Regions from separate parts of the Devosia sp. genome, predicted to be linked through region 3. Evidence: predicted binding sites of a transcription regulator. Region 3 holds the regulator's gene; each other region holds the start of a gene.
The links. The regulator LexA, encoded in region 3, represses DNA repair genes until DNA is damaged. The targets are predictions, from matches to a motif close to TGTTCNNNNTGTGTTCNG.
Positions count from the first base shown of each region.

Region 1: a site for LexA is predicted at 2,757-2,774, ahead of KIT02_RS12900 (YifB family Mg chelatase-like AAA ATPase). Genes of this name have one in related genera too.
Region 2: a site for LexA is predicted at 3,119-3,136, ahead of ssb (single-stranded DNA-binding protein). Genes of this name have one in related genera too.

Region 1 is NZ_CP075529.1:2,618,028-2,623,524, forward strand. Features, by position in the region: gene KIT02_RS12880 (outer membrane beta-barrel protein) at 1-151, opposite strand, end outside; gene KIT02_RS12885 (NfeD family protein) at 237-689, opposite strand; gene KIT02_RS12890 (SPFH domain-containing protein) at 704-1,708, opposite strand; gene KIT02_RS12895 (GH25 family lysozyme) at 1,804-2,640, opposite strand; gene KIT02_RS12900 (YifB family Mg chelatase-like AAA ATPase) at 2,828-4,354, shown strand; gene aceA (isocitrate lyase) at 4,459-5,497, opposite strand, start outside.
Region 2 is NZ_CP075529.1:478,078-483,574, forward strand. Features, by position in the region: gene uvrA (excinuclease ABC subunit UvrA) at 1-2,300, opposite strand, end outside; gene KIT02_RS02315 (YcxB family protein) at 2,554-3,078, shown strand; gene ssb (single-stranded DNA-binding protein) at 3,297-3,806, shown strand; gene KIT02_RS02325 (diguanylate cyclase) at 3,827-5,017, opposite strand; gene KIT02_RS02330 (hypothetical protein) at 5,194-5,497, opposite strand, start outside.
Region 3 is NZ_CP075529.1:763,774-769,270, forward strand. Features, by position in the region: gene KIT02_RS03710 (IlvD/Edd family dehydratase) at 1-595, shown strand, start outside; gene KIT02_RS03715 (NUDIX domain-containing protein) at 1,483-1,899, opposite strand; gene KIT02_RS03720 (nuclear transport factor 2 family protein) at 1,899-2,276, opposite strand; gene lexA (transcriptional repressor LexA) at 2,278-2,994, opposite strand; gene mazG (nucleoside triphosphate pyrophosphohydrolase) at 3,587-4,396, shown strand; gene hflX (GTPase HflX) at 4,393-5,497, opposite strand, start outside.

The sequences.
Region 1 (5,497 bases), 1.7 Mb from region 3:
AGAGGCCGGGCTGCAGGCGATCATCGCGCAATTGGGGATCGACTGGGTCCACCGGCTGCGCCAGGACGCTGCCCGGCGCCATGGCCAGGACCAGCAGCACTGGAATTCGTCGCCGTCCGGCCAAGGTCGCGTCCCCGCAATAGAGGCGCATCAGGCAAAGCCTCACGCCCTGCGGAACCGAGCGCCCCGCGGGGCGATCCTTTCAGCTTATGGTTAATGAATTCTTTCCGGCCGCTTCAGTCGGCCGATACCACCGTCAGGACCGCGCCGTCGCTGCCGGTGATGCGGATGCGGCGGCCGGCAGGCAGGTCCGGCCCGGTAATGCGCCAGGTCGTGTCGCCAAGGGCCAGGCGCCCCGATCCATCCACGATCGGCCGGTCCAGGACCGCTTCCTGACCAACGAAACGGTCGGCGCGCCGGTTGAGAAACGGCCGGTCGCTGCTGTCCTGGCGCTTGCGGCCCAGGCGCACCCATACGAGGATGGAGACCAGCGACAGAACACCGAAAATGAACCACTGCAGCGCCCAGGCCATGGGCTGGAACAGGGTGATCAATCCGGTGAGGATGCCGGCAATACCCATCCACAACAGGAATCCGCCGGGGACGACCAGTTCCAGCGCCAAAAGCACCAGTCCGGCGATGATCCAGCTCCAGGGGCCGTTTTCGGCCAGATAGGCAATCAATTGCATGGTGGCCTACCTCCTCAGAGCGGACCACTATTGGGGCCGCTGCTCGGCGGTCGGCTTGTCGGGCGCGGCTGGGACGGCTTTTCGTCGCCAAAGGTTTCGCGCGCGATCTCGGCAATGCCGCCGATGGCGCCGATGACGCTGGAGGCCTCGACCGGCAGCATCAGAAGCTTCTGGTTGGGCGAGGTTGCGACCTTTTCCAGCGCCTTGATATAGTTGTTGGCCACGAAATAGTTGATGGCCTGCACATTGCCCGAGGCAATGGCGTCGGACACCAATTGCGTTGCCTTGGCCTCGGCCTCGGCCGCGCGTTCGCGGGCCTCGGCGTCGCGGAAGGCGGCTTCGCGCCGGCCTTCGGCTTCCAGAACCTGGGCCTGCTTTTCGCCTTCGGCCTTGAGAATGGCGGCCTGCCGCCGGCCTTCGGCCTCGAGGATGGTGGCGCGCTTCTCGCGTTCCGCCTTCATCTGCCGGCCCATGGAATCCACCAGGTCCTTGGGCGGGTCGATATCCTTGATCTCGATGCGGGTGATCTTGACGCCCCAGGGCGAAACGGCCGTATCCACGACGCGCAGCACCCGGTCGTTGATCTCGTCGCGATGGCTCAGCAGTTCATCGAGATCCATCGACCCCATGACCGAGCGGATATTGGTCATGGTGAGGTTGAGGATGGCATTTTCGAGATTGGTCACCTCATAGGCGGCCGAGGCCGCATCCAGAATCTGGTAGAAGGTCACGCCATTGGCGGTCACCGTCGCATTGTCGCGGGTGATGACCTCCTGGTGCGGCACGTCGAGCACCTGCTCCATCACGTTCATCTTCTTGCCGATGGTGTCGATGAACGGAATGATCAGGTTAAGGCCCGGCTTGAGCGTGCGGGTATATTTGCCGAACCGTTCGATGGTGAAATTATAGCCCTGTGGCACGGTCTTCGCCCCGGCGAACAGCACGAGGACGAACAGGATGCCAAGCCCGATTAGCGTGGCGCTCAGCCCGTCCAGGCCAAAATCGTTGAGGATGCCCATGCCTTGATTCTCCCTGTTCGGCGCAGGGCGGCACAGTACTGCAGGTCGTCAGAGGCTGGCTACCCGCATTTGCGGGCGCCCGTTGTCCGTATCGGCTATTTGGCGAACTGGCAGCGGCCCGTGGCCTGCAGGGCCGAGATGGCGCGCGGGTCGCATCCGGTGGATAGGAACATCAGCCAGTCATTGGTGCTGCCATAGAACACGTTGCGATCCACTTCGCCGCGCACACCGGGGACGACGCCGGTCTGGGTATATTGCCAGAACGTCCACGGGCGATTGCTGTAGCGTTCATGCGGCTCGGCCGCGGTCGAACGCAGCCAGAACGTGTTCGGCAAATAGACGCCTTCGAGAATGTCGCGGTGGAAGTTCATGTCGGTATAGATGATGGGCAGCTTGCCGGTGTGGCGCTCCATGGCCGTCAGCATCACCTGGATTTTCTCGAGGGCATCGGCCTTGCTCGGCTTGACCTTGCAACTCGAGTGATTGTTCCACTCGAGATCGAGAACCGGTGGCAATGCGCTCGGGTCGGCCGGCACGTTCTGCATGAACCAGGCCGCCTGTTCGGCCGCAGTCGAGCACCAGGTCATGAAGTGATAGGCCCCGCGCGGCATGCCGGCATCGCGCGCCCGGTCCCAGTTCACCCGGAAATTGGGGTCGATGTAATCCTTGCCCTCGGTGGCCTTCATGAACACGAAATGGGTCCCCGCCGACCGGGCGCGGGCAAAATCGACATTCTCCTGGTAGCGGGCCACATCGATCCCCTGGATCGGCATGGACCGGGCACGGTCGACGCCGGAATGGGGGCGGTTATCCCCGGGGATGGATCCATAGAGCCCGCCGCCGCTGGCGCAGGCCGCCAGCGCCACCACGGCAAGGCTCATCACCGCACCGCGAAAAACAGCACTGGCGGAACGGGCAAAGGTCGGGACCATGGCGGACAACACTCGATACGCAGGACAGGACGATATGCCTTTGATTCAACATGGGCCGGTTAACACAGCTTTAGGGTAACCAGTGTGGCAGCGGGCATGGTTAACAAGCCATCATTCGTTCTTCTAATGTTCTTGCCAGATCTGCCGCTTATTGCTTAACTGCCATGGCTTTACGGGGGGACGGGCAATGGTGACCAGGATTTCCACTGTCGCCTTTCAGGGCATAGATGCGGTTCCGGTCGACGTGCAGGTCCAGATTGCCCCAGGCCTGCCGGCCTTCGTGCTGGTCGGGCTGCCGGACAAGGCAGTGCGCGAAAGCGGCGAACGGGTGCGTGCGGCCCTCACCGCATCCGGTCTCGGCCTGCCGCCAAAGCGCATCACCATCAATCTTGCCCCGGCCGACTTGCCCAAGGAGGGCAGCCATTATGACCTGCCGATCGCGCTGGGCCTGATGGCGGCCCTGGGGGCCATTCCCCAGGATGCGCTGGATGGCTATCTGGCCCTGGGCGAATTGGGCCTCGACGGGCGGCTGGCCCATGTCGGCGGCGTGCTCCCTGCCGCCATGGCCGCAGCGGCGCGCGGGCTCGGGATCATCTGCCCGGCGCGGTCCGGTCCCGAAGCGGCCTGGGCCGGCGACGACCTCGATATCGTGGCCGGCGATAGCCTGCTGGCGCTGGTCAATCATCTGACCGGTCATCAATTGCAGGCCCGGCCCCGCCCCGGCCAGGCCCCGCAGGGCGCCGTCGATCTGCCCGATCTGGCCGATATACGCGGACAGGCCGTGGCCCGCCGGGCTCTGGAAGTGGCCGCCGCAGGAGGGCACAACCTGCTTATGATCGGGCCTCCCGGCGCCGGTAAGTCCATGCTGGCGCAGCGCCTGCCGTCTATTCTGCCGCCGCTCAGCGCCCGTGAACTGCTCGATGTGTCGATGATCCAGTCCATCGCCGGCGAATTGGCCAACGGGGTTCTGTCTGATCGTCGGCCATTCCGGGCGCCGCATCATTCCGCATCCATGGCCGCTTTGGTGGGTGGCGGGCTCAAGGTGCGACCCGGCGAAGTCAGCCTTGCCCATAACGGCGTGCTGTTTCTCGACGAATTGCCCGAATTTTCTCCCGGCGTGCTGGACAGTCTGCGCCAGCCGCTGGAATCGGGGGAGACGGCCATTGCGCGCGCCAATGCCCGCGTATCTTATCCCAGTCGGGTGCAGCTTGTCGCCGCCATGAACCCGTGCAAATGCGGCTTGGCCGGGACGCCCGGTCACACCTGCCGGCGCGGCGCAGCCTGTGCCGGCGATTACCAGGCGCGCGTGTCGGGCCCGTTCCTCGATCGCATCGATATCCGCATCGACGTCCCTGTTGTTTCGGCAGCCGACATGATTGCGCCGGGCGGCGCCGCTGAACCCTCGGCGCGGGTCGCCGAGCGGGTCGCCGCGGCGCGGGAGCGTCAACGCCATCGCTATGCCAGGGCCGGACATCCCGGAGTCCTGACCAATGCGGCCGCCTCTTCAAGCCTGATCGAGACGCTGGTCGCGCCTGATCGGGACAGCCAGGCTTTGCTGCTGCAGGCCGCTGAGCGGTTCAACCTGTCGGCTCGGGCCTATCACCGTGTGCTGAAGGTGGCGCGGACGCTGGCTGACCTGGCCGGTGCCGATGCGGTGGGTCGGCCGCATATTGCCGAGGCCCTGAGCTATCGGCTCAATTTCGGCGCAGCCTGAGGCGCCATTCGGGCCGGGTGTCTCCATCGTCACCGGTGGATTACTCTGTTGACCCGTGTTTCACGTGAATCCGCGCCGGGACCCCTGCCCCGGCGCGGTTCTTGTCAGTGGAACTGCGCCGTTTCGGTGGATTCCGCCATGGCAGTCGTGGCGCTCTGGCCTTCGGTGACGGTCATGGAGACCGCATCGAAATAGCTGGTGCCCACTTCCCGCTGGTGGCGCACGGCCGAAAAGCCGTGTTCCTCGGCGGCAAACTCGGCCTGTTGCAACTTGGAATAGCCAGCCATGCCCTGTTCCTTGTAGCGGCGGGCCAGTTCAAAGGTCGAGAGGCTGAGATTGTGGAACCCGGCCAGGGTGATGAACTGATATTTGTAGCCCATGGCTCCCAATTCGCGCTGGAACCGGGCCATGGCGGCTTCGTCCATGTGCTTGGCCCAATTGAAGCTGGGTGAGCAGTTATAGGCCAGCATCTGCTCTGGATACTGCTTGCGGATGGCCTCGGCGAACTTGCGGGCCTCGGCCAGGTCCGGCGTCGAGGTCTCGCACCAGATGAGATCGGCATAGGGCGCATAGGCCAGGCCCCGCGCGATGGCGCAATCGATGCCCCCTTTGAGCCGGTAAAAGCCCTCGCTGGTGCGTTCGCCGGTGATGAAGGGCCGGTCATATTCATCGATGTCTGACGTGATCAGCCGGGCTGCCTCGGCGTCGGTACGCGCCATGATCAGCGTCGGCACGCCCATGACGTCGGCCGCCAGCCGCGCTGCATTCAGCGTCCGCACGAACTGGGCTGTCGGCACCAGCACCTTGCCGCCCAGATGCCCGCACTTCTTTTCCGAAGCCAGTTGATCCTCGAAATGGACAGCCGCCGCACCGGCCTCGATCATGGCCTTCATCAGCTCGAACACGTTGAGCGCGCCCCCGAACCCGGCCTCCGCATCGGCGATGATCGGCACGAAGAAGTCGAGATCGGTTGTAGCGACGCCGTCCGCGCGTTCCATGGTCTGGATCTGGTCGGCGCGCTGCAGGGATTTGTTGATGCGCTTGACCACCGCAGGAACGCTGTCGACCGGATAAAGTGACTGGTCGGGATACATATTGCCCGAGGAATTGGCATCGGCCGCAACCTGCCAGCCGGACAGATAG
Region 2 (5,497 bases), 290 kb from region 3:
AAGTGCATTTCGATCTTGAGGACGCCATCGCCCTCGCACTTCTCGCAGCGCCCGCCCTTGACGTTGAACGAGAAGCGGCCTGGCCCATAACCACGGGTTTTCGCTTCCGGCAGGCTGGCGAACCATTCACGCAGCGGCGTGAAGGCCCCCGTATAGGTGGCCGGATTGGACCGCGGCGTGCGGCCGATGGGGGACTGGTCGATGTCGATGACCTTGTCGAGATATTCGAGACCCGTCAGGCTTTCATGCGGGGCAGGGACCACGCGCGCGCCGTTCAGACGCCGGGCGATGGCCTGATACATTGTGTCGATCATCAGGGTCGACTTGCCGCCGCCGGAAACGCCGGTGATGGCCACGAACATGCCGAGCGGCACGTCGACGGACACATTCTTGAGATTGTTGCCGGTGGCGCCACGAACCGAAAGCGTCTTGCCCGCCTTGCCCTCGCGCCGCTCGGCCGGCAGCGGAATGCCCATGCGGCCGGAGAGATACTTGCCGGTCAGGGAATCGGGGTGGTTGAGAATATCCTGCGGCGTGCCCTCGGCGACGATGCGCCCGCCATTGACGCCGGCACCCGGGCCAATGTCGAGGACATAGTCCGCAGTCAGGATCGCATCCTCGTCGTGCTCAACCACAATGACGGTATTGCCCAGGTCGCGCAGGCGCTGCAGCGTTTCGAGCAGGCGCGCATTGTCGCGCTGATGCAGGCCAATGGAGGGCTCGTCGAGCACGTAGAGCACGCCGGTCAGGCCCGAGCCGATCTGGCTGGCGAGACGAATGCGCTGGCTCTCGCCGCCCGAGAGGGTGCCCGAATTGCGCGACATGGACAGATATTCGAGCCCGACATCGTTGAGGAATTTCAGGCGCTCGCGAATTTCCTTGAGGATGCGTTCGCCGATCTGGCTCTGGGTGGCATTGAGCTTGCCGGATAGATCATTGAACCACTGCGAGGCCTGGCGGATCGACTGTTCGGTGACCTGACCGATATGCAGGCCATCGATCTTGACCGCCAGCGATTCCGGCTTCAGCCGGTAGCCGCCGCAGGCTACGCAGGGCTTGGCCGACATGTATTTCTCGATTTCCTCGCGCATGCCGGCGCTCTCGGTCTCCTTGTAGCGCCGCTCAAGATTGCCGATGACGCCCTCGAAGACCTTGGACGTCTTGTATTGCCGCAGGCCATCGTCATAGACGAAGTCGATCTTGGTCTTGTCGGTGCCGTAGAGAACGGCGTGCTGCACATCGAGCGGCAGCTCGTTCCAGGCGGTGCCGGTCGAGGCCCCGAAATGCTTCACCACGGCCTGCAGGGTCTGCTGGTAATAGGGTGCACTGGTCTTGGACCAGGGCAGGATGGCCCCGTCGCGCAGGGACAGGGTGGCATCGGGAATGACCTGATCGGGATCGATCTTCTGCTCGGTGCCCAGACCATCGCAGACCGGGCAGGCGCCGAAGGGATTGTTGAAGGAGAACAGGCGCGGCTCGATCTCGGCTATGGTGAAGCCGGAAACCGGGCAGGCGAACTTTTCCGAGAAGGTGATCTGGCGCGGGGTGCCGTCCTCGTTTTTTTCGTCGGCGAACTCGATGAGGGCGATGCCCTCGGCCAGTTTCAGCGCGGTCTCGAAACTTTCGGCCAGGCGGCCGGAAATATCCCGGGATATGACCAACCGGTCCACCACGACCTCGATGTCGTGCTTGAACTTCTTGTCGAGGGCCGGGGCATCCTCGATTTCGTGATACTCGCCATCGATCTTGACGCGCTGAAAGCCCTTGCGCATCAGATCGGCCAATTCCTTCTTGAACTCGCCCTTGCGGCCGCGCGCGATGGGCGCAAGGAGGTAAAGACGGGTGCCGTCTTCGAGCTCCAGGGTGCGGTCGACCATCTGGCTGACGGTCTGGCTTTCAATGGGCAGGCCCGTGGCGGGCGAATAGGGAATGCCGACGCGTGCATAAAGCAGGCGCAGATAATCGTAGATTTCCGTAACGGTGCCGACCGTCGAGCGCGGATTGCGCGAGGTGGTCTTCTGCTCGATGGAAATGGCGGGCGACAACCCCTCGATGTGCTCGACATCGGGCTTCTGCATCATTTCCAGGAACTGCCTTGCATAGGCAGACAGGGATTCGACATAGCGCCGCTGGCCTTCGGCATAGATCGTGTCGAACGCCAGAGACGACTTGCCCGAGCCGGAAAGCCCCGTCATCACGATCAGGCTGTCGCGCGGCAGCTTGACGTCGATGCCCTTGAGATTGTGCTCGCGGGCGCCGCGCACGACGATTTCGCAGTTGAGGCTGGGCTTGTCGGTCATTTTCGGTCCATATGCGTGTCGCGCGGGGAGGGCGGCAGGCGAAGGCCAAGAGATAGGGCTTCGACGGATGGCCCGCAAGTCAACTCACCGCCTCATCAGTGAACGTAACCAGAACATGAGGGAGTCGGTCAAGCCGGGTTTACGCAGACCTGCTGACAGGAGGAGTCAGGAGGGGATTGCCGGGCCCAAGTCTGGACATGACCATGTGGCAATCGGCATTGACCGACAGGGCGTTAGCGCGACAGGAGCAGGAATGGATCGCAGCACGACTTTCACCATGAGCAAGGATGACCTGATGAGCGCAGGCCGCCGGGCGGTGTTTTTCAGTCTCAGCCAACGGCGCACGATGATCCGGCTCGGACTGCTGTGGCTGGCGGCACTGATCATCGTCATCGGCATATTCATGTTGGCGCGGCCGGGGCGCTATGACCTGCTAGGCATTCTGCCGATCGCCTTGCTGATCGCCACCACCGCTGCAGTGGTGGCACCGACCGTCCTGCCGCTGATCAGCCTTCCTATGGTCATCAGGCGGCGCTTCGCGCAGGACGCCACGCTCCGCCGTCCGCTGACCATGAGCTGGACCGACACGCATTTTCGGGCCGAAACAGAAGGGCTGAGCAATAATCTGCCCTGGGCGGACTATGTGAAATGGGCCGAGGGCAAGGAACAGTTCCTGTTCTTCCTCTCGGACTACAACTACCAGATCCTGCCAAAGCGGGTGCTCACCGAAGCGCAGGTCACCGATATCAGGGCTGTGATCCAGGCCGCACGCGATTAGAGCCGGCGATCTGCGCGGGCGGGATTGACGCCGATCAGATTAGAACATAAGAAGAACAAACGAATATGTTCAAAACTGCTTTTCCCCCGGCCAAGCCGTTCGGAAAGGACTATGCTGCGCGCCATGCGGATGGGCGCGCCGGGCCCGGAAAGACGCAGCATGAACAGGAAGCGCCCCGCGACCGCGCAGACCGGGGCTGAATTGGAAGGAATGGTGCCATGGCTGGCAGCGTGAACAAGGTCATTCTGGTGGGCAATCTGGGTGCGGACCCGGAAGTGCGCAACCTGCCCAATGGCGGCAAGGTGGTCAATCTGAGCGTCGCGACGTCGGAAAGCTGGAAGGACAGGAACACCGGTGAACGCCGCGAGAAGACCGAGTGGCACCGCGTGGTGATCTTTTCGGAGGGCTTGACCCGGGTCGCCGAAAGCTATCTGCGCAAGGGCAGCAAGGTCTATCTTGAAGGCCAGCTGCAGACCCGCAAATGGCAGGATCAGTCAGGCCAGGACAAATACTCGACCGAAGTCGTGCTGCAGGGTTTCAACTCCAACCTGACCCTGCTCGATGGCCGCAATGACGGCGACAACGCCGGCGGCGGCTTCCGGGGCAATGACGATGGTGGCTTCCGTGGCGTCCGTGACAATTCGGGCGGCAATGGCGGCGGGCGCCGGCCCTCCAGCAATGCCCCGGCCTTCGAGCCCGGCGGCATGGACGACGATATCCCGTTCTGATCGGCGCGAGCTTCGCCGACCTAGGCGGCGAATTGCCGCCAGGTGCCGCGACCGGCTGATTTCGCGGCATAGAGCGCCGAATCCGCATTGCGATAAAGGGTGTCGGCATCCTCGCCGCCGCGCCGCGCCAGGCCAAGCGAGGCGCCCAGCTTGATCGATTGGCCACCCAGGACAAAGGGTCTGGCGAAGGTCTGAACCAGCTGATGGGACAGGTGCTCGAGCGCGGCCTGGTCGGTTTGCTGCAGCACGATGGCAAATTCGTCGCCGCCAATGCGGGCAATGGTGGCCTGGCGCGGGCAGACATCGCGCAGCCGGCGCGCTGTTTCCACCAGGCACGCATCGCCGGAGGCGTGGCCGAGCGTGTCGTTGACCTGCTTGAACTTGTCCAGATCGAGCAGGAGCAGGGCGCAGTTGCGCGCCGCCTGATCGGGGTGGCAAAGGTCGTCGAGCCGCTGCTGGAACAGGCTGCGATTGGCAAGCCGTGTCAGGCTGTCGGTTTCGGCCAGTTCCCGGGTCTGCGCCGCCAGCTGGCGCTCTATGGTGACATCGCGCTTCATGCCGAAAATACTGGTCGCGCGGCCATCCTGGCTTTCGACCGCCGCCGTGATGCGGATCCACTTGTGGCGGCCCGAGGGGGTGACGATCTCCGCATCGATGGTGAATTCGCCCAGATTGGCTATGGCATCGGCGCGCGCCTTCTGCATGAGCGTGCGGGAAGCGGGTTCGTACATTTCAAGGATCTGCTCGCGCCGGACTTCGGATTCGCGCGGCAATTCAAACAGGTCATAGACGCCATTGGTCCAGATCAGGGATTCATCGGGCAGGCTGCACGACCAGGCGCCGATCTGCGCCGTTGCCGAGGCACGGTCGAAAATGGACCGGCGCCGCTGATCGGCCTGGCGCAGCCGCGCAAAGGTTGCGTGCGTCACAAGTTCGGTGGTGCGCGCCAGCAGCATGTTGGCATCGCGCGGCCGCCACCGCCTGTTGTCCCAGAGCACCAGCCAGAGTGGCGTGGCCATATCGAGCGCCGGCACGGGGACGATGACCGACAGCTTGCCGGCGCGGCCGCCCGGCCCATGAACGACCTGGCCAATGGCTGTCAGCAGCTTCAATTCCGGACGTGCCGGCATGCCCAGGGAGCCGATCCAGCTGCCATCGGCGCGCATGAGCCCACAGGCCGCCACACCCGAACAGGCGCGCAGGCGAGCCAAAAACGCTTCCGAAAACGATGCAAACATCGTCTGCGCGTCAAGAAGGGACGATGAAGCGCGAATGGACGACTGAGGCATGGGCTATTCTCCGCCGCACAGCCTAACCAGCGCCCGTTAAGACAATGTAATAGAAAAGAAAAAGGCGGCCGAAGCCGCCTGGTTCAATGTGTCGCCGATCAGCGCGAAAAGGGCACTTCGGCGCGCAGGCTGTCGCCGGATTCGACGTAAACGACTTCGAAGACGACCTTGATGGCGTCACCGGCCAGCACGATCTGGGCCGAAATGTTCATGTCCTTGCCTTCTTCATCCGGCGTGCGTTCGCGCAGGTTGAAGATGAGGTTGTTGCCGCGCTTCTGGCCGACCGCGATGCCGCTGAACGTGGCATTGGAGGTCATGGCCGCCTCGAAGCGCCGGCTCTGATCGATATAGGCCATGGTGCCGGCAACGGACAGATTGGTCCCGGCCATGGTGCAGCGGCCG
Region 3 (5,497 bases):
CAGCGAGGAATTCCGTACCCGCTATCTCAGCGATCCGGCCCATCCCGGCATGTTCGAAGGCAAGGCGGTGGTCTTCGATGGCCCCGAGGACTATCACCATCGCATCGACGATCCGACGCTCGACATCGACGAGCACACGCTGCTCTTCATGCGCGGCGCCGGTCCGGTCGGCTATCCCGGCGCGGCGGAAGTGGTCAACATGCGGCCGCCCGACTACCTCATCAAGAAGGGTGTCTCCTCGCTGGCCTGTATCGGTGATGGCCGCCAGTCCGGCACATCCGGTTCGCCCTCAATTCTCAACGCCTCGCCGGAGGCGGCGGCCGGGGGGAACCTGGCCATCCTGCGCACCGGCGACCGGGTCCGCATCGATCTCAACAAGGGCGAGGCCGATATCCTGATTTCGGACGACGAGATTGCGACGCGGCGTGCGGCGCTGGAGGCGGAGGGTGGCTACAAGTTCCCCAGGCACCAGACGCCCTGGCAGGAAATTCAGCGCGGCATTGTCGACCAGCTCGGCGACGGCGCGGTTCTGCGCCCGGCCGTCAAATATCAGCGCATCGCCCAGACCGAAGGCGTGCCGCGCGACAATCACTGATCACTTTCTTTCACCCCTCACCCCATCCCTCTCCCCTGAGGGGAGGGGCGATGACAGCGATGGTTCAGTTCACAAGTCAGACGCTCAAGGAAACCGGCCCGTTCTGCAGGGCCGGTTTGCCGTTGGGCGGACGTGCCGAAACGCCGGACGGCCAATGGCCTCCGGGTTCGTGATACCACCGCCTCTGCCATTCGAGATTAGCTCTCATGGCCTTCTCGACTAAAATCCTTCCACCGGAAGGATTTTGCGTGCCGCCGCCTCGAAGCTGCGGCATGGGGCGAGATTCGCCTCGGTGCCGGTCGTCCGGCAAAAGTATAGGTGAGGAAAACCTCGCCCCATGCACCGGAGACTCGTTCATCGCATTGGTTTCGGCGGCGTTGCGTCCGGTGCCGTCCATGAGGGACTGCTTCGTCTTCGCCCTGCTGGCGACGTGGCAGCTGCCAATCCGGTGCAGCCGGAAGGGCCCGACATGATCCCCGGGGAGGTTCCGGGGGTCCGTCCATATGCGCGAACGGAAGATGGGCGACCCCGTTTCTCCATCCGGTCCCCCGCACCGATTGTTCGTCGCGACCGCGCAGCCCGTGCAGGGGTGAGCACAATATGCCTGTGGTCTTGGGGGAGGGGGATAACTTCAGGCTACTCACACGCGGCGCGGTCAACACTTCGCCCGTGACCCGGCGCATGCAGGCCGGGTGCATGCAAGCTGGTCGCATCGAGATTTTCAGGGAAATCTCCCCGAACGCAGGGATTTCCGATCAACCAAAGGTTCCCGCTTTCGCGGGAATGACACCGGGAGTGAACGGGAACGCGGTGTGTCAATCCATCGATGAGCACCAGCTTAGCTCACCAAGCCTCTGGACCGAGCGGGGCCCTGAAACACCGATGCGTCAGGAGCTCGTGGGGGTCCTTGCTGAGATCTCATCCAAGGCCAAGACGAAAAATGGGTGCCATTCGGGTCCCGGCGACGCAGTCAAATTCCACCAGAAGAAATCAAAGCGGTGACCACCATCGTCCAGCGTGTGGAAAGAAAAGCGATCAGGCACATCACCCACGGTGACAGGTACGAAATGCCACACTTGCCCCGCGGCGATGTGCTCACTTGTCCAGACTGTACCCGCTCCGGCTTGCCCCACAATACCGGACTCTTCAGCCAGTTCGCGCAACGCGCCCTCGGCTATGGACTCCCCCGGCTCCCGCGTGCCTTTCACCAATTGCCAGCCGGCCAGGGGGTGGGCGAAGGCCAATATTTCCAGTCCCGCAGCATGGCCGCGCACTACGACAGGGCAGACCTTTTCGACCGGCATCACGTCGGCTCCGCACTCAAATGCTCGTGCACGATAAGCCAGCCCTCGGCACGGCGCCGCAAGACACTCGTGCCGCGCCCGCCGCCCTCGATGCGTGAGCCATCAACCTCCGCTCGCCAGCGGAACGAATAAGTGCAGGCAGCCGCCCCATCATCTGAGGCAATCCAGGCTAGCTCTTCGAGCCAATAGGTCTCGTTCTGAAGCCGGGTCCAGGTCGCCTCGAAGGCAGCTCGAATTGCGGGCAAGCCACGATAGGATCCGGAGCTGAACCAGAAGACCGCGTCGGCATCGATCAGGTCTTCGAGCAGGTCAAAGTCATGGGCATTTATGCCTTCGGCATAGGCGTCCATGACGGCCTTGGCTGTGGGATAACCCACCTTAATATTTCCGCAGCAGCCCCACGAGACGGCCCTGGACCTTTACCCGGTCGGGCGGGAAGATGCGGGTTTCATAGGCCGGATTGGCGGCTTCCAGCGCCACGGTATTGCCCTTGCGCCGCAGGCGCTTGAGCGTGGCTTCCTCATCATCGACCAAGGCCACGATGATCTCGCCGGTCGAGGCAATGTCCTGCTTCTTGATGAGAACCGTGTCGCCATCGAAAATCCCGGCCTCGATCATCGAGTCCCCGCGCACTTCGAGCGCATAATGCTCGCCAGGCCCGAGCATTTCAGGCGGTACGGCGATGGTGTGCGAGTGCGATTGAATGGCTTCGATCGGCGTACCGGCCGCAATGCGTCCCATGACCGGTATGGACACCGGCCGCGCATAATCGTCCGACCCCGACGATGCACGGGCAGGGGGTGCTGATACCTTTCCGAGACTGCCCTCGATTACGGCGGGCTCGAAGCGTGCCTTGCGACCGCCCAAGGATGGATTCATCGAGTCCGGAAGCTTGACCACTTCCAGCGCCCGCGCCCGGTTGGGCAGCCGCCGGATGAAACCACGCTCTTCCAGAGCCGTGATCAATCGGTGAATGCCCGACTTGGATGCGAGATCGAGCGCATCCTTCATCTCGTCGAACGAGGGCGGGATCCCGCTTTCCTTCATCCGTTCATGGATGAACATCAGCAGTTCGTGTTGTTTGCGTGTCAGCATCGGCCCCACAACCCTAGAATCGGAACATAGACGGAACGACTATACGTGTTCCAGTTATGTTCTGCAACTCCTCACGCGCCGGGAGGAGCAAAGGTTGCGCTGATGGCCCAATGTCGCGACGGCAATAAGGCCGGACGGCGCCAAGGGCTTGGTCAAAAAACCTCGAGATTGGACAGGCTCACCATGAAGTCTTCGAACTCTCGGTGACGCCCAGCAAGCCACCATGCGGACTAGCGGAACCATCACGGCTTATGACAGAATCGTCGTAGGCACGGACATGGTAGACGCGAGGTCCGGCAGGCTCTCCGGGAGGTTCAGCCAAGTACGCGCTTGGGGAACCGTAGCGACAGCTGGCCGGACTTGGGAAGGCTTGCACCTTTGGCCGGCACGAAATCGTCTTAGTTCATAACCCGGCCTTGCCGTATTCGTGAGCCTGGCTACGGTAAAACCGTCCGAAATCCAGGCCGCGGTCACATCAAATAGTTCCATAATATATATTATGCGAATTACGGAGATGCGTTGATGGCCGCTGACGGTGCCACTCCACTCCCGGGCTGATACGCTGGCGCCACCGATTCCTCAGGACCCGACCATGCAGCCCTCTCGCGATCTCAGCCGCCTTATCGAAATCATGGCCGCCCTGCGTGATCCCGATGGTGGATGTCCATGGGATCTCGAGCAGGATTTCAGGACGATCAGGCACTACACGATCGAAGAGGCCTATGAGGTTGCGGACGCAATCGAGCGCGAGGATTTTGCCGACTTGCGCGAGGAACTAGGCGATCTGCTGCTGCAGCCCATCTATCATGCGCAGATGGCCAAGGAAGCCGGTCACTTTGACATTGGCGATGTCATCCATGCGATCACGGAAAAGCTTATCCGCCGCCATCCGCATGTTTTTGGGGCGGTGTCCGCTTCCGGAGCCTCGGATGCGCAGGACCGCTGGGAGGCCATAAAGGTTGCCGAGCGCGCGGCAAAGGCGGGCAGCAAGGGGCAGGCTGAGCCGTCCGTACTCGACGATGTTCCACAGGTGCTGCCCGCCCTCGCCCGCGCCGCAAAGCTGACAAAGCGCGCGGCAAAGGTGGGTTTTGACTGGCCCGACCTTCAGCAGGTGCGCCACAAGGTCGAGGAGGAACTGGACGAGGTTTTTGGAGCCCATGCAGCTCATGATGCCGGGGCCGTCCACGAGGAAATCGGGGACCTGTTGTTTGCGGTCGCCAATCTCGCCCGCAAGGCCGGCATTGACCCGGAAGCGGCATTGCGGGATGCCAATTCAAAATTCACGCGGCGCTTTCACCATGTCGAGGCGCGATGCCGCGAAGATGGAATTGCGCCCGAGCAGGCCGGTCTGGACCGGTTGGACGGCTATTGGAACGAGGTTCGCGCCCGCGACAAACTCTAGCTGCCGTCGGCCTCGATCCGGCCATTGAACCGCTCGAGGAACATGGCCCGGTGGCGCGGATCGACACGCACGACAAAACTGGTGCCGCGCTCGTCGGGCTCACCGCGCAAGACGACCTCGGCATGGCTGTGTAGCCAGCCGATATCGGCCCCGGCGCTGTGCGGCACATGGACCTGATAGGTCCGGCTTTGCTCCCCCAGGGTTTTCTCGATGACCTCGAGCAGGTGATCCACCCCCTGCCCGGTCTGCGCCGACAGCGGCACGCTGGTGACGACGGCCCCTGCGGGCTTTGCTGAGGCCAGGGCCAGCACGGGGTCTTCCAGAAGGTCGACCTTGTTCCAGACTTCGACAATGGCAGTGTTTTCGGCGGACACGCCCAATTCATCGAGCACAGTCAGCACATCCTGCGCCTGCGCCGCGTGATCGGCATTGGCGATGTCGCGGACATGCAGGATGATATCGGCCTCGGTGACCTCTTCGAGGGTCGCGCGAAATGCCGCCACAAGATCGTGAGGCAGATCGGCGACGAAGCCCACGGTGTCGCTCAGCATGACTTCGCGGCCATGCGGCAGGGTGATCTTGCGCACGGTGGTGTCCAGGGTCGCAAAGAGCAGATCCTTGGCGAACACCCCTGCCCCGGTCAACCGATTGAACAGGCTCGATTTTCCGGCATTGGTATAGCCGACCAGCGCGACAATCGGGATCTGCGCCCTTGTGCGCTGGCGGCGCTGCTGTTCGCGGGTGCGCTTGACCTTTTCCAGGCGATCTTCGAGCAAAGCGATGCGCTCGCCGATCTGGCGGCGGTCGCTTTCGATCTGGGTTTCGCCCGGCCCGCCCATGAACCCCATGCCACCGCTGCCCCGCTGGCGTTCAAGGTGGGTCCAGGATCGCACCAGGCGGCCCTTCTGGTAGTTGAGATGCGCGAGTTCGACCTGCAGCACGCCTTCGCGCGTCGCCGCCCGCTCCCCGAAAATCTCGAGGATCAGCGCAGTCCGGTCCAAAACCTTGGTGCCGGTTTCGCGCTCGAGATTGCGTTGCTGAATGGGGCTCAGGGCCGCATCGACGAGGAGCAGTTCAATCTCCTCGGACTTGGCCTTGTCG